Linked DNA regions of Thermovibrio ammonificans HB-1. Each later gene encodes a partner of the first gene's protein in a complex. Links are inferred from orthologs where the notes say so. Each region holds a gene or a part of one and is shown in the gene's direction. Other genes may lie near its edges.

Region 1 (3,212 bases):
TCGTAAGATAGAGACAATAGAGGAGCTTGTAGGCAGGGTAGAGGAGAAGGCCCAAGGCATAAATAAGCTCCTCTTTGAGAGGCTTAAGGAGAAGGTGAAGAAGCTCTTAGAGGGAGAAGAGCTTCCCGAAGAGTTCACAAAGAGGGTGGAGCTTGAGGTCGCCCTTATCGCAGAGAAGCAGGACGTTACAGAGGAAATCTCCCGGCTGAAGCTCCACTGCAGGAGGTTCAGGGAGCTTCTTGAGTTTGAAGAGCCCGTCGGTAAAACCTTAGACTTCCTGTGCCAGGAGATGCACAGGGAGGCCAACACGTTGGGGAGCAAACTCAAAGAGGTAGACGCCACCGACGAGGTTATAGCCATAAAGAGCGAAATAGCACGGATAAAGGAGCAGGTTCAAAATGTGGAGTAACAAGCTCAAAGGGCTCCTCATAGTTGTATCGGCTCCGTCCGGCACCGGCAAAACAACCTTGTGCCACATGCTCTTAAAGGAGATACCCACCCTTGAGTTCTCCGTTTCCTACACAACAAGGCCGCCCCGGGAAGGGGAGGTAGACGGCAGAGACTACCACTTCGTAACGAAAGAGCAGTTCGAGAGGATGATAGAGGAGGGCGACTTCCTGGAGTGGGCAAACGTTTACGGAAACCTCTACGGAACCTCCAAAAGCCAGGTTCTAAAAGCCCTCGAGGAGGGAAGGGACATACTGCTCGACATAGACACCCAGGGGGCCCTCCAGGTGAAGAAGAACTTCCCCGAAGCCGTTCTCATCTTTATCCTTCCCCCGTCGCTGGAAGAGCTCGAAAGGCGGCTGAGAAAGAGGGGAACCGACCCGGAAGAGGTGATAGAGCGCAGGCTCAAAACCGCACGGGAGGAGCTTAAAAAGGCCCTCTGCTACGACTACCTGGTTGTGAACGACGAGCTGGAGAAGGCCTTCGACCAGCTCAAAGGGATAATAACGGCAGAGAAGCTCAAGAGCGAAAGGCTCGAAGGCCAGCTGAACAGGCTGGTGAAAGACCCCAAGGTGGTTGAGCTGGTTGAAGAGGGTAAGGGGTGCAGAGAGGAGCTTCTCAAACCCGGAAAGTAACGGCTATATTTACCACCTGCAACCTTTAAAGGAGGAGAGAATGAGCAAGAGGCTACCCCTTGAACCGATAGTAAAGAAGGTGGGGAACTTCTACGAGACCGTCCACGTTGCGGCAAAGAGGGCAAGACACCTCTACACCGTAGACCCTTACACCTTCGGCAAGGACTCTGAAGGAAGGGAGCACAAAAAAACCGTAATCGCCCTTTTAGAAATCTTAGAAGGAAAAGTGTGTCCCAAAAGAGAAGGTTAAACATGGGCTACACCGTAGTTGAGAACAGACACGTTACCGGCAGAGACTACCTGCTCACAGTTGAGGCACCGGAGCAGGAGGCAGAGAGAGTAGAGCCCGGCCAGTTCGCAATGGTTCAGGTAAGAAGCAGGCTCCAGCTGGACCCGCTCCTCAGAAGGCCTTTGGGAATCTTCAACCTTGAGGGGAACAGGGTTTCGTTCCTCTACAGGGTTTACGGCAGGGGAACAAAGCTGTTAACGGAAGTTGAGGCCGGAAGCGAAATAGAGGTGCTGATGCCGCTGGGGAACAGCATTCCCCAGAGGGGAGAGAAGTTCCTCTTCATCGCCGGAGGCATAGGCATAGGAGGGCTGTTCCTTGCGGCAAGGCGGTTCAAAGAGGCCGGTAAAGAGGTTGTTGTCCTCTACGGTGAAAGGAGCAGGGAGAACCTGTCGGGCCTGCCGTTCCTTGAGGAGTTCGGCATAGAGCACGTTGTCTATACCGAAGACGGCTCGTTTGGCAAGAAGGGCTTTGTAACCCAGGACCTTCACTCCTACACCGGCTTTACCTGGGTGGCCTGCGGTCCAACGCCTATGATGAAGGCGGTTAAAGAGGAAGCGGCCAGGCTGAAAGTTGAGTGCTACCTGTCGCTGGACAGGAGAATGGCCTGCGGTGTAGGCGCGTGTTTGGGCTGCACAGTCGAGACCGTTAACGGCTACAAGCGGTGCTGCGTTGAAGGGCCGGTCTTCAGGGCAGAAGAGGTTATTCTATAGCAACTGCAAGAAAGTTGCAGTTTCTTCCCCTCCCCCCTATATTGAGTAGTCATCACCGAAAGAGCGGAAGAGATGGAACAGGAGAAGATATTAGGCATAAGCGACGAGCTGGTTGAAAGGTGCGTAAGGTGCGGCTCCTGCCGGCAGGTGTGTCCGGTGTTCAACGTTACCCACGAGGAGCCCTCCGTTGCCCGCGGCAAGATATTTCTCGCAGACATGATAAACAAGGGAAAGGCCGAGCTCGACAAGGAGGCGGCCCACTTTTTCAACCTCTGTACAACCTGCCTCCGGTGCGCGGAAATCTGCCCCGTTATGGTTGACTACGAGAAGATAATCATCTCTGCACGGGCAAAGGCGGTAGAGAAGTTCGGCCTCCCGCCGGAGAAGGCGGCGGCGGTGAAGCTCTTTTCGAACCCCAAACTGCTCAACCTGGCAGGGAAGGTGGCCGCTCCGCTAACAAAGCTCTTCACAAAAGCCTCTAAAAGCCCCCAGAACAGGCTTCTACCCTTTAACGTTCCCAAGCTCGGCAAGGTTCTGCTCCCGGAGCCGAAAGCAAAGCCCTTCAACAGCACAGACAGGTGGTTCAGGCCAAAAGGTAAAGAGAAGGGCAGAGCTCTGTTCTTTACAGGGTGTATGTTCAACAACTTCTACACCGAAACTGCCCAGAACGTGGTAAAGGTTTTAAACGCCCTCGGGTACTCGGTTTTCGTTCCGAAAGAGCAGAGCTGCTGCGGAGCTCCCGCCTTCTTTGCAGGAGACCTGAAGACCTTTAACCAGATGAAGCAGAAAAACCTGGGCTCGCTCAACAGGGAAGGGTTCGACTTTATCGTAACGGCGTGCGCCACCTGCGGCCACGTTTTAAAGGGGGAGTACAGCGAGCTTCGGCTCCCCGTGAAAGAGCTCATTGAGCTCCTGTTTGAGAACATAGAAACCGTTGGGAGCTGGAAGCTCCCGAGAAAGGTTAGAGTAACCTGGCACCACCCGTGCCACATAGTCAGGGGGCAGAAGATACCGCGCCACTACCCGGAAGACGTTCTGAAAGTCCTACAGAACCTCTCCTACACCCCGATGCCCGAGGCGGACAACTGCTGTGGAATGGGAGGCTCATTTAAGCTCTCCCACCCGGAAATC
Region 2 (3,309 bases), 1.2 Mb from region 1 along the record:
GAGGCAAGAGTTGTTAAGCTCCTTGAAAGGGGGCCGGGAAGGGTAAGGCCCAGGTGCCCCTATTTCGGGAAGTGCGGCGGGTGCGACTGGCAGCACATCTCTTACAGGAAGCAGGTGGAGTTTAAGAGGGCCGTAGTTGAGGAGAACCTGCAGAAAATAGGCAAAATCAAGAGGCCCAACATAGATGAGGTTATTCCCTCCCCTTCTCCCTGGAACTACAGGAACCGGGTTCAGGTTAAGGTTAAAGGGGGCAAAGTGGGGTTCTTTGCCAAGAACTCCCACTCGGTTGTAGAGGTTGAGAGGTGCCCGCTCCTGAAGGAGGACCTGGAGGGGATATTCCCGAGGCTCAAGGAGCTTCTCCCCAAACTCCCCACCGAGCCCGCCGAGTTCCACCTCTACTCCTCCTCTAAGGATGAGGTTCTGCTGAAAATCGTTTTCCCCAGGCAGTTTAAGCGGGTTGAGCTCGAGCTTGAGGAGCTTAAAGAGCTTCTCGGCGTTAACCTTGTGGGCTTTGGCATATACCGTCAGGGCTCTTCGGGCTACCCCGAGAGAATCAAGTTCTTCGGCCGCGACTTCACCTACGAGCTTGTAGGTAAGTTTAAGTTCAGGGTCAGTGCAGACTCCTTCTTCCAGGTGAACCGCTTTCAGGTGGGCAACCTGATAGACAGGGTGGCCCGGGGCGCAATGGAGCACCAGTACATGCTGGCCGGAGACCTCTACTGCGGTGTGGGAACCCTTACAATTCCCGTTGCCCGCTACGTTCACAGGGCCTTCGGGGTAGAGGCAAACTTCTCGGCGGTTGCAGACGCCCTCTACAACAAGGACATAAACGGCCTGCGCAACGTGAACTTCTACTGCCGCGAAACCGAAGAGGCCCTGAAGATAATCAGGGAGAACGGCCCCGACCTTGTGGTTGTTGACCCTCCCAGGAGCGGCCTCAACGAGAAGATTATCCGAACGATTGCCACCCTTCCCCGCCTAAGGCGGGTTATCTACGTCTCCTGCAACCCTGCAACCCTTGCAAGGGACGTTGCCCTCTTTTACAAGTACGGCGTTCACATGGAAAGAGCGAAGGTGCTGGATATGTTCCCCCAGACCTACCACGTAGAGACAATCTGCTTCCTCAGGAAGGTTAAGTGATGTTGAAGGTGAAGCTCTTCGGCGTTGAGTTTGAGAACCCCGTTTGGACCGCTTCGGGCACTTTCGGCTTCGGCCTTGAGTACGCCCCTTACCTCGACCTTAACAGGGTGGGGGCCGTGTGCGTGAAGGGGCTCTCTGTGAAGCCCCGCGAAGGTAACGAGCCTCCGAGGATTTGGGAGACCCCCTGCGGGATGCTCAACGCCATAGGCCTTCAGAACCCGGGAGTTGAGTACTTCGTTGAGGAGATAGTGCCGAAGCTAAAGGAGTACAGGTGCCGGGTTATAGCCAACATCTACGGCTCTACGGTTGAAGAGTACAGGGCGGTTGCCGCGGCCCTCAAGGGGGTCGACGGAGTTGACGCCGTTGAGCTTAACGTTTCCTGCCCCAACGTGAAGAAGGGGGGCCTTGCCTTCGGCGTAGACCCGGTAGAGGCGGCAAGGGTTACAGAGGCCGTAAAGTCGGTCTGTGATAAGCCTGTGATAGTGAAGCTCTCCCCCAACGTCACAGACCCGGTAGAGATTGCCAAGGCCGTAGAGTCTGCTGGGGCCGACGCAATTTCGGCAATAAATACGCTTCTGGGGATGGCTATAGACATCAGGAAGAGGAAGCCGAGGCTGAAGAACCGGTTCGGTGGCCTCTCGGGCCCGGCCATAAAGCCGGTGGCCGTCAGGATTGTTTACCAGGTCTCAAAGGCCGTTTCCGTTCCCGTTATAGGGATAGGGGGCATTACCACTTGGGAAGACGCAGTTGAGTTCTTCCTCGCCGGAGCTTCTGCAGTTCAGGTGGGAACGGCCAACTTCTTCAACCCCAAAGCCGTTGAAGAGATAGTAGCTGGAATAGAGAACTACATGAGGGAAGAGGGCTTTAAGAGCGTAGGGGAGATGGTTGGGGCTTTAAGGGAGTGAGGTGCTACCCTACCTCTACCAGGTCGAACTTCTCGCCGAACCTGAACTTCATCAGTTTTTTGAGCTCTTCGAGTCCGTTGAGCTCCGGGTTCTCCTTGATAAGCTCCATCGCCTCGCGGCGGGCCTCCTTCAGGATGTCGTAGTCCCTGCGGAGGTCGGCCACTTTGAAGTCTCCCAGCCCCGACTGACGGGTGCCGAAAATCTCCCCCGGTCCTCTGAATGCAAGGTCTGCCTCGGCTATTTTGAAGCCGTCGTTTGTGGACTCTAAAACCTTTAGCCTCTTTATCGCCTCTTCTCCGACCTCCCTGGAGGTGACCAGGTAGCAGTAGGACTGCCTGTCTCCCCTGCCTACCCTTCCCCTGAGCTGGTGGAGTTGGGCAAGGCCGAAGCGCTCTGCGTGCTCTATCACCATAACCGTAGCTTCGGGAACGTCTACCCCCACCTCTATAACCGTTGTGGAAACGAGAACCTGGAACTCCCCTCTCTTAAAGGCCTCCATGACTTTGTCCTTCTCCTCCTGTTTCATCTTCCCGTGTAGGAGGCCCACTCTGTAGGGTTTGAGCTTCTCGCTCCAGAAGTGGTGCATCTCGGTTGCGGCCTTAAGCTCGAGCTTCTCCGACTCCTCCACCAGGGGGTAAACTATGTAGGCCCTGTTGCCCTTTTGGAGCTCTTCTTTGAGCCTCTTAACGAGTTTTGGGAGCTCGTCGCTGAAGAGTATCTCAGTTTTAACCGGTTTCCTGCCGGCGGGAAGCTCGTCTATCACGGAAACGTCCAGGTCTCCGTAGGCGGTCATCGCTAAGGTTCTGGGTATCGGCGTTGCCGTCATCACCAGAACGTCGGGCATTTTCCCCTTTTTCTTGAGCTCTACCCTCTGTTTTACGCCGAATCGGTGCTGTTCGTCTATCACCACAAGGCCCAGGTTCTTAAACTCCACCCCCTCCTGTATGAGGGCGTGGGTTCCCACAACGACCTTTATCACCCCCTCCTTTATGGCCCTGTAAACGGTCTCCTTCTCTCTCTTTGTCATGCTCCCGGTGAGCAGGCCCACCGTTATGCCGTAGGGTTTCAGGAACTCTTTGAACTTCTTGTAGTGCTGGTTTGCCAGTATCTCGGTGGGCGCCATAACCGCCGTTTGGTATCCGCTCTTTGCGGCAAAGAAGGCAGCGGCGGCGGCAACTACTGTTTTACCGCTTCCCACGTCTCCCTGAACGAGCCGGTTCATCGGCTCGGGCTTTTTCATGTCTTCAACAATCTCTTTTAAAAC

What was found.
Region 2: the proteins of THEAM_RS07090 (region 1) and THEAM_RS00815 are in contact, whole or in part, in a crystal structure (PDB 5UE9), measured with the Lactococcus lactis proteins. The link is inferred for Thermovibrio ammonificans HB-1 from one-to-one orthologs. Residues at the interface, in WP_023189152.1 of Lactococcus lactis: Leu4, Gln5, Ala47, Ser48, Met49, Leu50, Leu51, Arg52, Arg53, Met95, Leu98, Arg223, Met224, Ala225, Cys226, Ile228, Gly229, Ala230, Cys231, Tyr232, Ala233, Val235, Glu236, His237, Asn243, His244, Ala245, Lys247, Glu250; in WP_025017116.1 of Lactococcus lactis: Gly25, Phe27, Phe29, Glu32, Tyr33, Lys35, Tyr36, Lys48, Phe56, Thr60, Pro61, Arg62, Val63, Ala64, Glu65, Thr66, Ala67, Ser68, Gly69, Met70, Ile74, Gln77, Pro223, Glu251, Phe274, Ala275, Pro277, Phe278.

The regions. Positions count from the first base shown.
Region 1 is NC_014926.1:1,366,906-1,370,117, forward strand. Bases 293-3,195 are described here. They hold THEAM_RS07090 (dihydroorotate dehydrogenase electron transfer subunit), read left to right. Parts: upstream 293-1,310; coding sequence 1,311-2,081; downstream 2,082-3,195. Other genes in these bases: THEAM_RS07075 (YicC/YloC family endoribonuclease), read left to right, coding at 293-409; gmk (guanylate kinase), read left to right, coding at 399-1,082; rpoZ (DNA-directed RNA polymerase subunit omega), read left to right, coding at 1,123-1,332; THEAM_RS07095 ((Fe-S)-binding protein), read left to right, coding at 2,154-3,195. Outside these bases: more of THEAM_RS07075, read left to right, coding at 1-292; more of THEAM_RS07095, read left to right, coding at 3,196-3,212.
Region 2 is NC_014926.1:135,790-139,098, forward strand. Bases 93-3,092 are described here. They hold THEAM_RS00815 (dihydroorotate dehydrogenase), read left to right. Parts: upstream 93-1,139; coding sequence 1,140-2,045; downstream 2,046-3,092. Other genes in these bases: THEAM_RS00810 (class I SAM-dependent RNA methyltransferase), read left to right, coding at 93-1,140; recG (ATP-dependent DNA helicase RecG), read right to left, coding at 2,050-3,092. Also shown: more of THEAM_RS00810, read left to right, coding at 1-92; more of recG, read right to left, coding at 3,093-3,309.